Regions from separate parts of the Exiguobacterium sp. s143 genome, predicted to be linked through region 3. Evidence: riboswitches for the same ligand, from Rfam matches in the RefSeq annotation. Region 3 holds a riboswitch; each other region holds the start of a gene.
The links. A riboswitch is a leader RNA that binds a small molecule or an ion and turns the genes downstream of it on or off. The one in region 3 is predicted to bind S-adenosylmethionine.
Positions count from the first base shown of each region.

Region 1: another riboswitch for S-adenosylmethionine. It lies ahead of KNQ03_RS06960 (methionine ABC transporter ATP-binding protein); the one in region 3 lies ahead of metK (methionine adenosyltransferase).
Region 2: another riboswitch for S-adenosylmethionine. It lies ahead of KNQ03_RS13790 (LLM class flavin-dependent oxidoreductase); the one in region 3 lies ahead of metK (methionine adenosyltransferase).

Region 1 covers NZ_JACSMX010000001.1:1,311,689-1,317,959, reverse strand. The annotation lists gene KNQ03_RS06975 (GNAT family N-acetyltransferase) at 40-537, shown strand; gene KNQ03_RS06970 (MetQ/NlpA family ABC transporter substrate-binding protein) at 597-1,412, opposite strand; gene KNQ03_RS06965 (methionine ABC transporter permease) at 1,440-2,105, opposite strand; gene KNQ03_RS06960 (methionine ABC transporter ATP-binding protein) at 2,095-3,108, opposite strand; SAM riboswitch class I at 3,193-3,298, opposite strand; gene KNQ03_RS06955 (aminotransferase class I/II-fold pyridoxal phosphate-dependent enzyme) at 3,361-4,548, opposite strand; gene KNQ03_RS06950 (alpha-glucosidase) at 4,697-6,271, shown strand, end outside.
Region 2 covers NZ_JACSMX010000004.1:163,613-169,883, reverse strand. The annotation lists gene KNQ03_RS13810 (YczE/YyaS/YitT family protein) at 1-319, opposite strand, end outside; gene KNQ03_RS13805 (DUF817 domain-containing protein) at 424-1,209, shown strand; gene KNQ03_RS13800 (DUF2325 domain-containing protein) at 1,300-2,565, shown strand; gene KNQ03_RS13795 (DUF975 family protein) at 2,629-3,267, shown strand; SAM riboswitch class I at 3,381-3,483, shown strand; gene KNQ03_RS13790 (LLM class flavin-dependent oxidoreductase) at 3,558-4,616, shown strand; gene KNQ03_RS13785 (ATP-grasp domain-containing protein) at 4,613-5,560, shown strand; gene KNQ03_RS13780 (SRPBCC family protein) at 5,637-6,104, shown strand; partial or broken gene tnpA (IS200/IS605 family transposase) at 6,240-6,271, shown strand, end outside.
Region 3 covers NZ_JACSMX010000001.1:1,058,427-1,064,697, forward strand. The annotation lists gene KNQ03_RS05670 (MDR family MFS transporter) at 1-465, opposite strand, end outside; gene mnmM (tRNA 5-(aminomethyl)-2-thiouridylate-methyltransferase MnmM) at 619-1,218, shown strand; gene KNQ03_RS05680 (serine aminopeptidase domain-containing protein) at 1,269-1,973, opposite strand; gene KNQ03_RS05685 (GNAT family N-acetyltransferase) at 2,052-2,540, opposite strand; gene metK (methionine adenosyltransferase) at 2,678-3,886, opposite strand; SAM riboswitch class I at 4,015-4,141, opposite strand; gene pckA (phosphoenolpyruvate carboxykinase (ATP)) at 4,376-5,944, shown strand; gene KNQ03_RS05700 (EAL and HDOD domain-containing protein) at 5,969-6,271, opposite strand, start outside.

The sequences.
Region 1 (6,271 bases), 250 kb from region 3:
GAACGGTTTGTACTATACTACAGACAGGGGGTGGAGCAGTTGAAAATACGTCAATTGACGGCAGAAGATGCAACTCGTTACAAAGCATTGCGGTTAGAAGCCTTACGAAACCATCCTGAGGCATTCGGCTCTGATTATGAAGCAGAAAAAGATCGACCCATCGAACGGTACGCAACTCGTCTTGAAAGCGAACAGTCGATGACGTTCGGTGCGTTTCATGAAAATGAACTCGTCGGTGTCGTCACGATCGTCAACTTAGAGCCGTTCAAGATGCGACATCGAGCGAATCTATTTGCGATGTACGTCGCGCCACGCGCCCGAAAGCAACAGGTCGGACGACAACTCGTAGAAGAGGCATTACGTACATTAAAGCAGCATCCTGTGATTGAGCAAGTCCATCTCTCGGTCGTCCGGACGAATGAAGCTGCTAAAGCGTTGTATCGATCACTTGGTTTTGAATCATACGCGATTGAACCGCGGGCGCTGAAAATCGATGATACCTATCATGATGAAGAACTGATGTGGTATCGGTTCTAACACAAAACGACCGGATTTCAAAGAGATGATCTCTCCTTGAAATCCGGTCGTTTTTTACATCAGTTTGCCCATTCAGGTTTACTGAAGCCTTTGAATGATTTTTCGATGACTGTATTGAAAGCGTCCGATTCGACGGCTGCTTTTAAGTCTTTTGCGACTTGCTTGTCCGCATCTTTCGTTTGGACAGCGACGAGGTTACGGTATTGTTCGTCCATCGTCTCAAGCGCTAACGCATCAAGTAAGTCGAATTTCGCAGCAAGTGCGAAGTTCCCTGGAACGGCTGAAATGTCGACACTTTCGACGGCGCGTGGCAATTGAGCCGCCTCGAGTGGTTTAATGACGAGTTTCTTCGGATTCTTGACGATATCCTTCTCTGAAACAGTTAGTGGATCGACATCCGGCTTCAGTTCAATCCAGCCTTGTTCCGCAAGTAAGTTCAGTGCCCGTGCTTGGTTCGTCGGATCATTCGGCGTCGCGACTTCAGCACCTGTCTTGACGTCGTCAAGTGTCTTCGCTGTCTTGCTGTATAGTCCCATCGGTGCTGTCGGAACCGTGATGAGTCCTTTTAAATCGAGGTTCTTTTCTTTAGAGAACGTCTTGAGATAGATCGAGTGTTGGAACAAGTTGGCGTCGATGTTCCCGCTACCGAGGGCGATGTTCGGTTGGATGTAATCGCTGAACTCGACGATTTCGACTTTATAGCCTTTCTTTTCGAGTTGCGGCTGGATCGCTTGTTTGACCATGTCGCTATACGGACCGCTCGTCGCACCAATCTTGATCGTCTTGTCTTTTTCGTCAGCACTGCTGTCTCCACATCCCGCGAGAACTCCTGCACCGAGTAAGGCTGTTGCTAAAAAGGCATATCGTTTTTTCATGATTCCACTCTCCCTTTGTATGTATGATTAGCGTTTATCTGTTTTTCGCGCCAGTTGATTGCCAAGTGCTTGAATACTTTGAACGATGACGATGAGCACGACGATCGTCACGATCATAATGAGATTATCGTAGCGATAGTAACCGAAACGGATCGCGAGGTCACCAACACCTCCACCGCCGACGATACCAGCCATCGCTGAGAAGCCTATCAAGCTGATCGTCGTTAATGTGATGCCCTGAATGATGCCAGGGAGTGCTTCCGGTAAGAGGACACTGACGATGATCCGTAATGGTTTCGCCCCACATGCTTCCGCTGCTTCGATTAGACCAGGCGGAATTTCGCGCAGTGACGTCTCAACGAGTCGCGCGAGAAACGGAATCGCTGCGACACTGAGACTGACGGATGCTGCCGTCGGACCAATCGTATTGTCGAGTAAGAACTTCGTTAACGGAATGAGGGCAACAAGCAAGATGATGAACGGTAGCGACCGGACGATGTTGACGACGAAGTCAAGGACACGGCGGACGGCAAGGTTTTGAAAAAATAATCCCCGGTCGGTGACGAACAAGAGAATCCCGAGCGGAATCCCGACGACCAATGCAAAGGCAAGTGAAATTCCTACCATCCACGCCGTCTCGCCGAGTGCCTTCAAGAGCTCAGGTAACATCGTTTGAATACGATCAAGCCACATCCTGAATCACCTCGAGTGCATGAAGTTCCGTCGCGAGCCAGTCGAGGGCAGGAGCGATTTGGTCGGATGATCCCGTCAAGCTGACAATCAGGACACCGAAGGCGACGTCTTGAATGTAGTCGACCTTGCCGTGCAAGATGCTGACTGAGATATCGTAACGGCGGATTGCTTCTGATAACGTACTCTCACCGGTCTTCTCGCCCGTGAACTGCAAGCGGATGATCTTGCCTGGAGTTGCCTGTAAGATGCGTTCCGGCAATTCGATTTGTAGTGCCGTATCGACGTAATGTTGCGTCACTGGATGCTTGGCTTGACTGAACAGGTCATAGGTTGAGGCGACTTCAACGACTTCACCTTGCGACATGACCGCGACGCGATGGCAAATCTGTTTGACGACATCAATCTCATGCGTGATGAGGACGATCGTCAATCCGAGTCGTTCATTCAAATCCTTCAGCAGTTCAAGGATCTGTAGTGTCGTAACGGGGTCAAGAGCTGATGTCGCTTCGTCACATAACAAGACGGTCGGATCGTTCGCGAGTGCCCGGGCAATCCCGACGCGCTGTTTCTGCCCACCGCTTAATTGGCTCGGGAAGTTCGTCTCAAATCCTTCAAGTCCGACGAGCGAGACGAGTTCGCGAATTCGCTCCGGGAAGTCTGCTCGTTTGACTCCAGCAGCCTTGAGCGCAAAAGCGATGTTATCCGCGACGTTGCGCGACTGGATCAATTGGAAATGCTGAAAGATCATTCCTGTCCGTAAGCGAAGTTGACGCAAATCTGCTTTTGACATTCCGCCAAGCGAGACACCGTCGACCTTGACGGTTCCCTGTGTCGGATGCTCGAGTCCGTTGATTAGGCGAAGTAACGTACTCTTACCGGCACCGGACTCACCGATGATCCCGAAGATTTCTCCTTTTTGGATCGTCAAATCGACATCCCGTAATGCAAAAATCGGGGTCCGATCTCGAACGAACCGTTTTGTAATGTGTTTGAATTCAATCATCCGCTCATCTCCTCATACAAAAAAAGTCGCTTTTTCCTAGTAGCGGAGCAACCAGAAAAAAGCGACGAAAGTGTAAGATTTCGTAACTTATCTCTCAGAATGAAAATCATTCTGTAGGATGTGGCACCGTTCCTTACAGGTGGTTGCCGGACGTCGTTGGGCCTAATCCCTCGGTCGCTCTCGATAAGTAGTTATGCTGTTGGGATTTACTTTAACGGAAATGATTCCCATCTGTCAAATGTTTTTTCAGAATTATTCCGCAACAGGTGTCCGGAACAGGTTGAGCGTTCCGATTCGATCGACGGCTTCTTCGAGACGTTCGACGTCAGCAATCAAGCTAATCCGGACGTAGCCTTCACCGTATTCGCCGAAGAATGATCCAGGGGTCACGGCGACGTGTGCTTCGTCAAGCAGGTGATCGGTGAAGCTTTGGGACGTGTAACCTTCTGGAACAGGAAGCCAGACGAAGAAGGAACCGCCCGGGCGTGGTCCACTCCAACCAATCGCATCGAGTTTTGCGAACAACGCATCGCGTCGCGTTTCATACAAGCTACTTAACTCGCGGACGCACGTTTGGTCACTCGTGAGGGCAACGGTCGCCGCATGCTGAATCGGTGTGAAGGCACTGACGTAGAGATGTTCTTGGTATGTTTCGATGCTTGAGATGACGGACGGATTTCCGATCGCGAAGGCAATCCGGAAGCCGGACATGTTGAAGCGTTTTGAGAGTGAGAATAGCTCGATCCCGACGTCTTTTGCCCCTTCCGTCTGCAGGAAGCTTCGCGTCGGACCATCGAAACTGATGCCGCCGTATGCTAAGTCATGGACGACACAGATATCATGGGCATCGGCGAAAGCGACTGTCTGTTCGAAGGCTTCTGCCGTCGCGGTCGCACCCGTCGGATTACTCGGGTAGTTGAGGAACAACATCCGGGCACGCTCGACGTCCGTCGTATCAAGTAAGTCGTAATCCGGTAAGAAGTTATTTTTCTCAAGTAACGGAAGCGTAATCGGGAATGCGCCAGCAAGTGCTGCGCCAGACAGGTAATCCGGGTATCCTGGATCCGGAACGATGACACCTTCTCCAGGGTTGACGATCGTCTGCGGTAAGGCGACGATGCCGGCTTTACTGCCGAGGAGAATTGCGACTTCCGTTGCCGGATCGATTGTGACACCGAACTCAGTCGCATAAAAGCGCGCGACGGCTTGCTTTAGAAAATCATGTCCACGAAACGGTGGATATTGAAGGTTCGTTGGCTCGTCGATGGCTTGTTTTAAGGCATCGAGAATATGTACAGGCGTCGTCTGGTCGGGTGTTCCTTGACCAAGTGTGATGACATCGTGTCCGGCAGCTTTCACAGCACCGATTCGGTTCGCGAGTTCAGCGAAGACAGGAGCAGGAAGCCGATCAATGGCGATGGATGGAGCGAAATGTTTCATGGATGAATGCCTCCTTCGTGGTATTGTCGTCAAGGATAACGAATATTCAGTCAAAAGAAAAGAACTTTTTCGAAATTCAAAAAAATTGTCGGATAAACAGGTACAGATAAGTGGAGCGGGAATAAAGAGTAGGGAGAGGAGTGGGAAGATGAAGCGAGCTAACTGGAAAGAGGCAGTCGTCTATCAAGTCTACTGGCGTAGCTTTAAAGATTCGAACGGGGATGGGATCGGTGATTTACGAGGTGTCATCGATAAGCTTGATTACATCGCTTCACTTGGTGTCGATGTCGTGTGGTTGAATCCGTGTTATCGTTCCCCGGACGTCGATAACGGCTATGATATTGCCGATTATTACGAGATCATGGAAAAAGCGGGAACGATGGGAGATCTCCAGGAGTTGATCACGACCGCTCATGCCCGTGGATTAAAGGTCATTCTCGATTTAGTCGTGAACCACACGAGTAACCAGCATGACTGGTTCCGTCAGTCGCGAGAGCGGATTAACGATAAGGATGACTGGTACATCTGGAAAGACGGCACGAAAGAGACGCCTCCGAACAACTGGCGCTCGTACTTTGCGCCAAGCCCGTGGACGTGGAGTGAAGAACGCGGGCAGTATTATTTTCATTCCTTCGCCAAAGAACAGCCCGACTTAAACTGGGAGCACCCAGCTGTGAGGCAAGCGATCTACGATATGATGAACTGGTGGATCGCTCAAGGGATCGACGGCTTCCGGATGGATGTCATCAACTTGATCAAAAAACGGTCGTTTGAAGATGTCGCCAATCCGTTTGATCTCTCGTACCTTGGAAATCAGCCCGGCGTGCATGACTTTTTGCAGGAGATGCATGCGAATGTTCTTGCTGGTAAAGACTTGTTTACAGTCGGTGAGATTCCGTTCGTCGGTCCAGAAGACGGGCTGTTATATGTCAGTGAGGACCGAGAAGAACTCCGGACGCTGTTTCACTTCGAGATCGCGGATGACATGGAGGCGATGGATCTCTTACGATTCAAGGAGATTCAAAAACGCTGGTACGACGTCTTATATCCATTAGGTGTCAATTCACAGTTCCTCAACAACCATGATCATACACGACAAGTGACGCGCTTCGGCAGTGAACGATACCGCGTTGAGAGTGCGAAACTACTTGGTTTGATGTTGCATACGTTACCGGGCATTCCATACGTGTATCAAGGAGAAGAGATCGGGATGACGGGGATTCGCTTCTCGGATCCGTCGCTCTATCAAGACGTCGCCTTTCGAAATCGATACGCGGAGCGCGTCGCTGGTGGAGAGGATCCAGAGGTCGTACTCTCGTCGATGCAGTTACTTGCCCGTGATAACTCCCGCACACCGATGCAGTGGGACGGTACACATGCAGCTGGCTTTACGAGTGGGAAACCATGGTTAGCCGTCAACCCGAATTATACGGACATCAATGTCGCGCAGGCAGAAGCCGATCCATCGTCCGTGCTTGCTTTTTACAAGTCGCTGATTCAGATGCGAAAGCAACATCCGATCATGGTTTACGGCACGTACCGAGACTTGGCACTCCATGATCCGTATCTCTATATTTATGAACGGGAACTAGAGGGAGAGGTCTGGCGGATCGTCCTCAACGTACATGATGAACCGATGCAGACCGCCCTCATTTTACCGCATGAAAAATTGTTCGTATCAAACTATCCGGATAGCCCGGATATCTTGCGTCCCTATGAAGCA
Region 2 (6,271 bases), on a different contig from region 3:
AAATCGCGTTGACGAGCGTTCCGATTTGCGGTGTGACGCGGTCTAATGCGTACTTAACGAAAACGAGTAATAGACCAACAAGTAAGATGATCGTTCCGACGGATAGTGGCGTCTTTTTTTGGAGACCAAGATGTAATACATCCCACGTCGAGACACCGAGTTCAGCCGTGATCATCATTGATGAGCCAAGAGCGAGTAAAAATAAACCGAGCAGGAAGAGTCCCCACTTTAACGTAGCGCGTAACAACCAGGAAGCGCGATGACGCGTCATGTCTGGCACCTCATTTCTTAAAAATAATTGATTCGTTAACTGTATCATGAGGAAAGTGGAAGAAGAAAGACGAAATTTTCCGTTTTTTCCATCTTAAGAAGGAGGGGAAGGTCAAAAGAGAAACGTATACTGAAGAAAAAGGAGATGACCGAATGAAAGCGATCCGGCACCTGATTCGTTTTACATATATAGAAGCCATCTGTTGCGTCTTTCCCGTGATGATTTTCGCTGCGCTTGCTCTTTCACGTTATCTTCCTACTGAACCGATCGCACGATACGATCTCCTGTTGCTATGGTGTATTCTCGTCCAAATCGTCTTACTCGTCACACGTTATGAAACGATGGAGGAATTCAAACTGATCTTATTGTTTCACGTCATCGGTCTAGCACTTGAACTGTTCAAAGTGAACGTCGGGTCTTGGAGTTATCCGGAAGAAGCTTTGACGAAAGTGGCTGGTGTTCCATTGTATGCAGGATTCATGTACGCAAGCGTCGCGAGTTATGTCTGCCAGGCGTTTCGGCGATTTCATTTACGATTCATAGCATTTCCACCCCCCTGGCTTGCGATCAGCGTCGGCAGTCTCGTCTATCTCAACTTCTTCACCCACCACTGGATCTTCGATGCACGCTGGCTATTGATGGTCCTCGTCGTCCTCGTTTTCTATAAGTCATGGGTTCATTTTACGATCGAGCAGACGATCTACCGGATGCCGCTCGTTCTATCCTTTTTACTGATTGCCTTTTTCATTTGGATCGCGGAGAACATCGTAACGTTCTTTAAAGGCTGGGTCTATCCGCATCAGGAAGGAGGCTGGGTAGTCGTTGATCTTGGAAAATTGTCTTCTTGGTTCCTGCTTGTGATCATCACGGTTTTGATCGTCATCGTCGCGAAATATAAGCGTCAGGATCCGGCTGTGGAAATTCAGCAACGTACCTAAATAAAAAAATAACCTGGTTATTTTTTTGGACTACTTCCGCGTTTTTTCGTTGCTATAGTGAAAAAAACGCAAAGGAAGTGGTTACGGATGATGCAACAGGTGTTGGAACGAGCAACTGAATTGGTACAGATGAAATTAGCGGTCGTGGAGCAGTATGAAGATTGGCAACTCTGGCTCGACGAAGTGAACGGAATCGATGAATGGGTCAAAATGTCAGCGTATTATGCACCGCGCGACGTTCAAGAAACACCGGTCATCGATGAAGTGATGGAGTTAGAGAAACAGACTATCGTCATGCCACCGCAAGTACCGAGCGAGCCAGTACGCAAGCAACGTTATTCCTATACGTTTCAGCGGGGGTTAAAAGGTGGTACTTTACTAGAATGGTCGGGCAGTCATATTTCTGAACGAGACGTCCGCGATTGGAATCTCGAGCACGGCATGGAAGTCCGTGTCCGTGTCGATCGTCAGGATGATCAAAAAACGATATGCCGTATCGAAGCCGTCGTCTCGACGGAGCGAATGAGAGAGAATCCAGAACGTGTCGTGTTTGAACAAGCAATCGTCAAGGCGCATGGAATCATTGAGGAAACGGTGAATGGTCCACTGCAAGATGAGTCGGGCAGATCGTTCTATTATGTCGTTCCGGTAGAAGACATGCGCTATTTGCGACTAGAAGCAGGTCAACTCGTCGATCTCGTCATGTGGCGGGAACGGAAGGATACACTGACGATTGCTTGGAAGCATCCATTCACGTATAAAGAGCCGATCGTCAACGCATCATCTAACCGCCCATCAGAGGTAGAGCAACCGGTAGTGAAGACGTCTGTGACAACGAAAAAGTCAAATCGGTATGCACGAAAAATGAAACGACAACCGGTTCCGAAAGCTAAAAAAGCACAGCGTCGCGTCCGTATGCCAAAAGAGCGAACGATTGAACCGATCGTGACGACAGCCGTACCTGGACAATTGATGGATTTCGTTGATAAGACACCACTTGATTTCACGCGCTTCACAGGAATGCGTCTCGTCATCGTCGGAAATGAACAACAGACCGCTGTCTATCGCGAGTTCTTTGCGCCGACGGGAATCGAATTGATTCATCTTGCAGGGGACGCACAGTCCGCGAAAAAGATTGCCTGTCTCGCCAAAAAGACGGACGCGATCGTCGTCGTGACGAGTCGCGTTTCTCATGCAGCGAGTGCACATGTCATCGCGCAGGCGAAAAAGCATGGTATTCCATTCGCGATGGAACGGCTCGACGGTCGACGATCGTTATACACGGCGTGTGAACGACAACTTGAGCGTGCTTGGCTCAACCAGCAACGAGACGGGAAATTATTGAAAAAAGAGTGAAACATTAGAAGAATTCGACCGTAAAGTAAGGTGAGAACTTATTTTTCAAGGAGGACCTTACTCATGTCATCTCAATTAAAAAAAGCAGCGAAGGAGTCGCTCAGCGGTCGTTGGGGATTTGCCATCCTCATGTTCGTACTGTTTTCTATCATCCAGAGCGTTCCGACGTTCATCGGACCAGATCCTAACGAAGATCTAAATGCGATGAGTGCGGTCAGTATCATTCTTTCGATTTTATTGATCCCAATCGCAGCGGGTTGGACGTGGGTCGCGATGTCGTTCGCACGCAATGAAGAAGTCAAAGTAGCTGATTTGTTCGAGCCGTATAAAATCTTCGGCAAAGTCATCGGCGTCTCGATTGTGCAAGCGGTCTTCTTATTCTTATGGACATTACTCTTGATCATTCCAGGGATCATCAAGTCGTTCTCTTACCTGTTGACGTTCTACATCCTTCGAGATGAACCATCGGTCGGTATCTTCGAGGCCATCACACGTTCACGTCAACTCATGGATGGTCATAAAATGGAAGCATTCTTACTCTTCCTATCATTCATTGGTTGGGCATTACTCGTGATCGTTACACTTGGTCTTGCTGTCTTATGGGTTGGACCATACTTCAGCGTCACAATGGCAAAATTCTATGATCGTGTGCGTGGTGAACAAGCGCCAGAGCCAACATCAGATTTCGTCGCACCATATTAATACCGAATCCCGACACGACGTCGGGATTTTTTTATGCGTGAAATAATTCCGATTGGAAAAGACGGTTTAATGGTTGCTTTAGTTCAGTGAATTTTGTACGATGAATGCAACACATCTTATCTAGAGAAGTCGAGGGACTGGCCCGAAGACACTTCAGCAACCCCGCTACGGCGGAAGGTGCTACTTCCAGGAAGGGATACCTTCCGAAGATAAGAGCGGACAGGACAAGATACCGTCGCTCTTTTCGAACTTCGAAAAGAGCGTTTTTTTATGATAAGGGGGACGATGGAGTGGAGTATGGTTTTTGGTTACCGATTTTTGGGGGATGGTTACGTAACGTCGAGGATGAACAGATGCCACCGACCTTCGATTATGCGAAACAAGTCGCACAAACAGCAGAACGAATCGGGTTCTCGACGACGTTGATTGCGGAATTGAACTTGAATGATATCAAAGGCATTAAGGAACCGAGTCTTGAGGCATGGACGACGGCAGCAGCGATTGCTGCAACGACAGAACGCCTTGAGATCATGACAGCGGTTCGTCCCGGGTTCCATAATCCAGCGACGACGGCGAAGATGGCGGCAAACATCGATCAGTTGAGTGGTGGACGCTTTACGCTCAACGTCGTTTCAGCGTGGTGGGCAGAGGAAGCGAAACAATACAACGGTATCTTCACAGCGCACGATGAACGCTATGCTCGGACGGAAGAGTTCGTCACGGTCATGAAGGGACTGTGGGCAGATGCGTCACCGTATAGCTTCTCCGGTCATCACTACACGATCGAGCAAGCAGAACTCCATCCGAAGCCAGTCCAGCGTCCAGGCATCAAGCTCTACGCTGGTGGAGAGAGTGAAGCTGGAAAGCGAACGATCGTCGAACACTGTGACGCTTATGTCATGCACGGGGGCACTGTTGAAGAAGTAGCCCATAAAATCGACGACATGAAAGTACGCCGGGAAGCGACGGGACAAAAGCCGCTCGAAAGCTTCGGTCTTGCTGCCTACATCATTTGTCGGGATACGGAAGAAGAAGCACTTCTTGAATGGCAACGGATCACGGACGTCAAGGAAGACAGCGCCGGTTATGCCGGTTATCAGGATTTCATTAGTAAATCGCAACTGGAGCAACAGGTCGAGCGGAACGATTATTCTGTCTCGAACCGTGGTCTACGTCCGAATTTAATCGGGACACCAGAACAAATCGCTGAACGGATTCTAGCGTTCGAAGCCGTCGGTGTCACGTTACTTTTGTTACAATTCTCACCACAACTTGAAGAAATGGAACGCTTTGCTCGTGACGTAATGCCACTGGTCGAAGCGAAACGAAAGGTAGGTCAACAATCATGACAAAAATTCATATTCTCCACGAAAACCAAGAATGGACGGACCATCTCATCAAACGTCTCGAAGAACTCGAATTACCGTATGAACAGTGGCACTTGAATGAAGGAATCGTTCCGCTGGATGAACTGCCGCCAGAAGGCGTCTTTTACAGCCGGATGAGTGCTTCTTCGCATACGCGGGGACATCGTTACGCGCCGGAGTTGACGGAAGGGGTCCTCGCTTGGTTAGAAGAGCATGACCGGACCGTCTTTAACGGAACGCGTGCGCTCCGTCTTGAAGTCAGCAAAGTCAATCAATATACGGCGTTGCGGAAGGCTGGGATTCGTGTACCGAAGACGACGGCTGCCGTCGGACGTGATCAAATCGTACAAGCAGCAAAAGAAATCGGTGTTTCGTCATTCATCACGAAACACAACCGTGCCGGAAAAGGTCTCGGCGTCCAGCTGTTCCACTCGATTGAAGCACTTGAAGCTTATCTCGACGGTCCGACATTCGACGAACCAGTCGATGGCATCACGTTGATTCAAGAGTATATTCAAGCACCAGAACCGTACATCACACGTTGTGAGTTCGTAGGTGGAAAGTTCGTCTACGCGGTTCGAGTCGATACATCAGAAGGGTTCGAGCTTTGCCCAGCGGATGCATGCGTGATCGACGACTTGTTCTGCCCAGTCGGTGAAGAAGCACCGCAAACACCGATGAAGTTCCAAATCGTTGAAGGCTTCGATGACCCGATCATCCAAAAGTATGAAGCATTCCTCCAAGCGAACCAAATCGCGGTCGCAGGCATCGAGTTCATTAAGGATGCGTCAGGTACGATCTATACGTATGACGTCAATACGAATACGAACTATAATTCGGATGCCGAGGCAGCTGCAGGACGCTACGGTATGCTCGAACTAGCGAAGTTCCTCGGTGCAGCCCTTGAAACAAGCACAGTAAAATAAGAATCTGCTCTCGCCCTGTCACCGGACGTTACAAGACCGGATGACAGGGTATTTGTATAGAAAAGGGGGCGGATCTATGATTACGTGGAGAGAAGAACGACAGCTCGATATTCCGATTGAGGAAGCATGGCACTTGTTTGATCACACGCGATTGCAGCGTTTGATTCCAAACGTCGTCCAGCACGAGGTGATTGAACGAAAACCGGGTGTCGTCGGTTCGACGTATCGTCAAACATACATGCAGGGTAATCGACTTGAAACCTATATCGTGACCGATTTAGCCTATACGAACGAGCCTGACTTCAAACAAAATACGATTGGATTCACATTGGCTAAAATATTCAAGATCGAGATGACGTTTACACTTAAACCGATCGACCATGACCGTTGTCTGTTGATCTATACGGGAAAAAATGAGGGAGCGAACTTTGTTGGAAAGAGTCTGTTGTCGCTTGGAGGAGAGCGAGAGAATGAGAAAATCGTTCATGGGCTGTTGCAACGTGTCGAAGAAGAAGCGGCGAAACAAAAGAAGAATAACGCATGAAAAAACGGATTCCCGCGTTTTTGTATCCTGTCGCTTCGTATACGATTTATCAAAATCAGGCGAGAATACTCCCACCTCTAAGTGTAGCGTAGGTAGGAGATGAATCACCCGTTTCGATAAGACTATAATCATTTGATGAAATCAGTGCAACCAATAAAAGGAATTGA
Region 3 (6,271 bases):
AGCGATTTGACCACTGACTGCTGTCCCGAGCGCTACACCGACGTTTTGTGCGACATAGATCGCATTAAAGGCACGGCGCCCACCTTCCGGCCAGATGACACCCGTCATCGCGTAGATCGTCGGAAAAACCATCCCACCGACGAATCCAATCAATCCAAGCATCGCGACGTATCCGAGGTACGTCTGATGAAACAGCAACAAGCCGACGGAAGACAGGACAAGTCCGATGACACTGATGACAAGCGTCTTCTTGCCACCGAGATGGTCAAACGCTTTTCCACCTAAGTAGTTTCCGACGATTGCTAAGGCCGAGTTGACGAACAACGCCATCCCTGCTTTTGTCATCGACTCTCCTAAATATTCATGAATATATAATGTATTAAACGGCCATAAAAAAGAGGATCCCGTCGTATTGATGGCCATCGCAAGGACGAGGATCCAGACCGCTTTTGGTAATTTTGGCATACATGTGGTCCTCCTATTTCATTCTCAACCTTGCCACTTTACGCAATCCGTCCCCTAACTGTCAAGCCACTTCGCTTTTCGTCAACGAATCAAAAAATGATATAATGCAGAAAGAATCTTGCACATACTGAACCATTACTAGAAAAACAGACCATAGGAACAGGAGTCTATGCCATGTCACTTGCCCGTGTACTACCTTATACGAAACAATTACTCGAGTCCGTTATCGAACCCGGAGACTGCGTCGTCGATATGACTGCCGGAAATGGACATGATACACAGTTTTTAGCAGAACGCGTCGGTCCAGAAGGTCGAGTCCTTGCGTTCGACGTCCAGGCACAAGCCATCGAGGAATCGACGCGACGTCTCGACGAAGCCGGAATGTTAGCACGCGTCGACCTTTATCATGAAAGCCACATCCATGTCGGTGCCCGTCTTTCGGACGAACAACGTCCTGTCCGCGCCGGTGTCTTCAATCTCGGCTACCTGCCTGGAAGCGACAAATCAATCACGACGACAGGAGAAGAGACGCTCGAAGCACTCGATGCCCTCCTCCCGGTCCTCGCTCCCGGCGGTCTTGTCGTCCTCGTCGTCTATCACGGTCACCTGGAAGGAAAACGTGAACGCGACGCTGTCCTCGATTACGTCACAGCCCTTGATCAGCAAGATTATGCCGTTCTCCAGTACCGTTTCTTGAATCAACAAAATCATCCCCCGTTCATCATCGCGATCGAGAAAAAAGTACGCGGATGATGGGACACAAAAAAGTGATGCCCTTTTTTAGAGGCATCACTTTTATTATTTCATTCTTCAACAAGCTTAAAGAACAACATTAATTTTTCTGCAAACCGAGTGTTCAACCGTTCGAAACTAAAATGCGGAAAACCGTGTAGACGTTGTAAGTAAATCTGATCGCCACCCATTTTCCGGCATACTTCAAGCGTCAACTTGACGTCTGCGAACTGATCGTCTGGTGCATAAAAACAAGCCAAGTTCACACGCGGCAGTTTTTTTCGTTCCTCGTCATGTACGACGATCTCTTCTTCGATTTCCCGGTACTGTGCATAGGTCAGTTCACCGATGCGAACGGTATCTTCCGTACTTTGACCAAACGGCAACGTACCGAGTGGCGCATCGGGCCGGAAACGATCAAATGCACTCGCGAAGACTTGTTTGACGCCTCCGAGTTGTTTCGAAGGATGCCAATCAAATAACGGTGAAATGAACGCAAGGCTTGCGACCGGTAATTCATATTCTTGCAACAGACGATTGACGACGAGTGCGCCCATGCTACAGGCGACGATATGAATCGGTAGCTTGCGTTTCCCGGCTTCACGTAATGCTTCTTTTAACAGTTGACCATGCTCTTCAAACGAGATGCGACGTGGTGCGTCGACAAGTAATACTTCATACTCTCGTTCGAGTACCCGAATCAAGGCTTCACTCGGACGGGCACGCAGTTGTAACGGATAAACTAATACGATGATTCCTGTTGGTTGTTCAACCACAAACTCACCTCTTCACTTCATACTTCCTTTTTACGATACCTTATTTCAAACGCACACGAAACCGTCCCAAGACGGATTTCATGAGGCGACATGGCGAAGACGAATGACAGATTCTACTTGCCCAAAGACTTCTTCCGTCATCTCACTGAGTTCTTCAAAACCGAATGAGGTTAAGAACTGACGTGCTTTATAGTTACGTGCCTCCACGTATACTTCGAGTGGGACGGCTCCTTGTCGTTCGAGTTCACGGATCAGCCGTCGTCCGATTCCGTTTTGCTGATATTTCGGCAAGACGTACAGACGAATGATCTCCCACGTTCCCTCAACATCAACAGCATGAATGAAACCGACGATTTCCTCATCGATGATTCCGACATAAAAATACTCTCCCCGTGCTTCTTCCGCCGTCCGGATCGCACGAACGACTTCTTCTTGCGGATACGCCTCCTGCACGAAATGCGCTTTCGAACGTTCGGAATAGATTTCTGCATACGTATCCAACCAAGATGTGACGGCAATGTCATGAATACGTCCTGCATCAGCTGGAATAGCTTCGCGTATTTCCATAATCGGAACCCCCCTTTGTATTCATACGAATCGACTCATGTACTTTTACCCTCTTCTAGAAAAAACATTCGTTTCCTGCAAAGTTCCACGGAAACAAAAAAGTCCGAAAACCCGCGTAGGGTTTTCGGACTTTTTGATTATGCGAAACGTTTTGCTTGTTCTTCAAGAACTGCTGCTTTATCTGTTTGCTCCCATGGAAGCTCAACATCTGTACGACCGAAGTGACCGTATGCAGCTGTTTGACGATAGATCGGACGACGGAGATCAAGCATGTTGATGATTCCAGCCGGACGAAGATCGAAGTTTTCAGCAACCAATTCGACGAGTTGCGCTTCAGGAAGTTTTCCTGTACCGAATGTATCAACCGCGATTGATACTGGGTGCGCGACACCGATTGCGTACGCGAGTTGAACTTCTGCTTTGTCTGCAAGACCTGCAGCAACGAGGTTCTTCGCGACGTAACGTGCTGCGTATGCAGCTGAACGGTCGACTTTTGTTGGATCTTTACCTGAGAATGCTCCACCGCCGTGGCGTGCGTATCCACCATACGTATCAACGATGATCTTACGACCAGTTAATCCAGCATCTCCTTGTGGTCCGCCAATGACGAAACGACCAGTTGGGTTGATGAAGAATTTCGTTGCTGCGTCGATGTATTCAGCCGGGATAACCGGTGTGATGACGTGTTCTTTCAAGTCAGCTTGGATTTGCTCAAGCGTGACTTCTTCTGCATGTTGTGTCGAGATGACGATCGTATCGACACGAACTGGCTCGTTGTTCTCGTTGTATTCGACCGTGACTTGTGTTTTTCCGTCTGGACGAAGGTAGTCGAGTTGACCGTTTTTACGCACTTCTGCCAAACGGCGTGCGAGACGGTGTGAGAGCGAGATTGGAAGTGGCATGAGTTCTGGTGTTTCTTTCGTTGCATAACCGAACATGAGACCTTGGTCTCCTGCACCGATTGCATCGATTTCTGCATCAGACATGCTACCTTCACGTGCTTCAAGCGCTTGGTCGACACCAAGAGCGATGTCTGCTGATTGCTCATCGATTGATGTCAATACAGCACACGTGTCAGCGTCGAAACCGTATTTCGCGCGTGTATAACCGATTTCACGAATCGTTTCACGAACGACTTTTGGAATGTCGACGTAAGTCGATGTCGTGATCTCACCTGCAACGAGAACGAGACCTGTTGTAACAGAAGTTTCTGCCGCAACACGCGCGTTTGGATCCGCCGCGAGGATTGCATCAAGAATTGAATCCGAAATTTGGTCACAGATTTTATCTGGATGACCTTCAGTGACTGACTCCGACGTGAATAGTCGGCGATTAAGGTTTGTCATGTATGACCCTCCCAAAAAAGAATTTGACGGTGTACTCATTTCCCCTAGTTGAGTGGGACGGTAAAATGAAAAAAACCTTTCCAAGTCCAAAAAATGGTCAGGGAAAGGTTGTGCGTTCTTCCTTTACCCTCTTATCGTTCGAAGTGTTTACTTCGCTTCAGGAGAGCACCTTTTCCCTCATTAATATGTGAATTAATGTAGGACGGTTGCCGGGTTTCTTCGGGCCTTGTTCCCTCCACCTGCTCAGAATAAGAGTATCCGTTACGAATTACATGATATAAAGTTGTACCTACTCTGTCAAGCAAGGTTTCAAATTCTAGTCGAAACTTTTTGAAAGAGATGTTAAACTGTTAATGCTGAAAGCGTTTCCAGATAAATAGAAATCAGCACCAGAAAATGATTGCTCTCTCTTTAGTATGTCATATATAATAAATGTGTCATACTAAATACAGTGAGCCAAAACCAACGTAGGGGAAAGGTGGGGTCAGGATGCCGATGACGGTCCTGAATATCGAAGAACTACTCAAGAAAGAGCATGTGTTCAAACAACTATCTGTTGCTGAACTTGTCGAACATGCGATTCGAAACGAAGAAGGTGTCCTTGCTGAGAACGGCGCATTATCTGTAGAAACGGGGAAATTTACAGGTCGTTCACCAAAAGATAAGTTCATCGTCCGTGATTCTTCCTGCGAGTCTCACATTGATTGGGGTCATGTCAACCAACCAATGGATGGAGACAAATTTGAACAATTGTTGCAAAAGGTTCTTCGTTACATGAACGAAGCCGATCAGCTCTACTACACAGAAGCTGCTGCTGGAGCAGATACGCACTTCACCCTTCCGGTCCGTGTGCTCACACAATACGCTTGGCATAACCTGTTTGCCAAACAACTTTTTTTACGCGAGTATCCTGAAGTGGCTGCCTTCGAACCGTTCACGGTCGTCTATGCGCCACATTTCAAAGCAGATCCTGCCGTTGACGGAACGAACTCTGAGACGTTCATCGCGATGTCGTTCGAACACCGGATCGTCTTGATCGGTGGAACGGAATACGCGGGAGAAATCAAAAAATCAATCTTTTCCGTCATGAACTATCTCTTGCCACAAGAAAATGTCCTTTCGATGCACTGCTCGGCAAACGTCGGACACGAAGGCGACGTCGCCTTGTTCTTCGGTCTATCCGGTACTGGTAAGACCACCCTCTCAGCAGACGATAGCCGTCAATTGATCGGCGACGATGAGCATGGTTGGTCGCACGACGGTGTCTTCAACATCGAAGGTGGATGTTATGCAAAGACCGTTAACTTATCACGCGAAAAAGAACCGCAAATCTTTGACGCGATCCGTTTCGGAACCGTCCTTGAAAACGTCGTGCTCGACGAAGCCCGTCACCCTGATTACGATGACACATCGTTGACGGAAAATACGCGTGCTGCTTATCCGATCACTGCAATCGATAATATCGCTGTTCCGTCACGTGCTGGTCACCCGAAGACGATCGTCTTCTTGACGGCTGATGCGTACGGTGTCTTGCCTCCGATCAGTAAATTGACGAAAGAACAAGCGATGTATCACTTCCTATCAGGATATACATCAAAACTCGCTGGAACAGAACGTGGGGTCACGGAACCGGAAGCAACGTTCTCAACATGCTTCGGTTCACCATTCCTTCCACTGATGCCTGAAAAATATGCGACGATGCTGGGCGAATTGATTGATCGTCATGGTGTCACTGTTTATCTCGTCAACACAGGCTGGACAGGTGGTGCTTACGGAACAGGTAGCCGCATGAAGCTATCCTATACACGGACGATGGTCAACGCTGCCGTCAACGGTACACTCGCAACGATTCCAACAGAAGAGCACCCGATTTTCGGACTTCATATGCCACTGGAAGTTCCAGGTGTTCCAAGCGAGTTACTCAATCCAGTACGCGTCTGGTCGAATCCGGACGAATACGACACACAAGCGCGGTCGCTTGCTGAGAAATTCCAACATAATTTCCTTCGCTTCGAAAGTGCGACGGATGCGATCAAGTCAGCTGGTCCACGCCTATAAAAAAAGAGCCTTCGGGCTCTTTTTTTATAGGATAGAATCCGTTCTTTCTTGAAGATGTGTTTCTTTTTGTTTAAGCCATTCCTGACTTTCTGCTAGTAGCGCATAGGCTCGTGGAAGTGAGACACCTAAACGTTGACTGAGTAGTTCGAACTGATCAAAATCACAGCGATCTGCACTGATCACAAGCACTAAACAATCCCGGAATGGATGATCTTTTCCTTGTAGGACAACCTTCAAGGAATCTTCGATTGGTAATTGACCAATGATGTCGTCGATATCCACAGACAATAACGCATCAATATGTGACAGCAATCCGATCATGTAGGC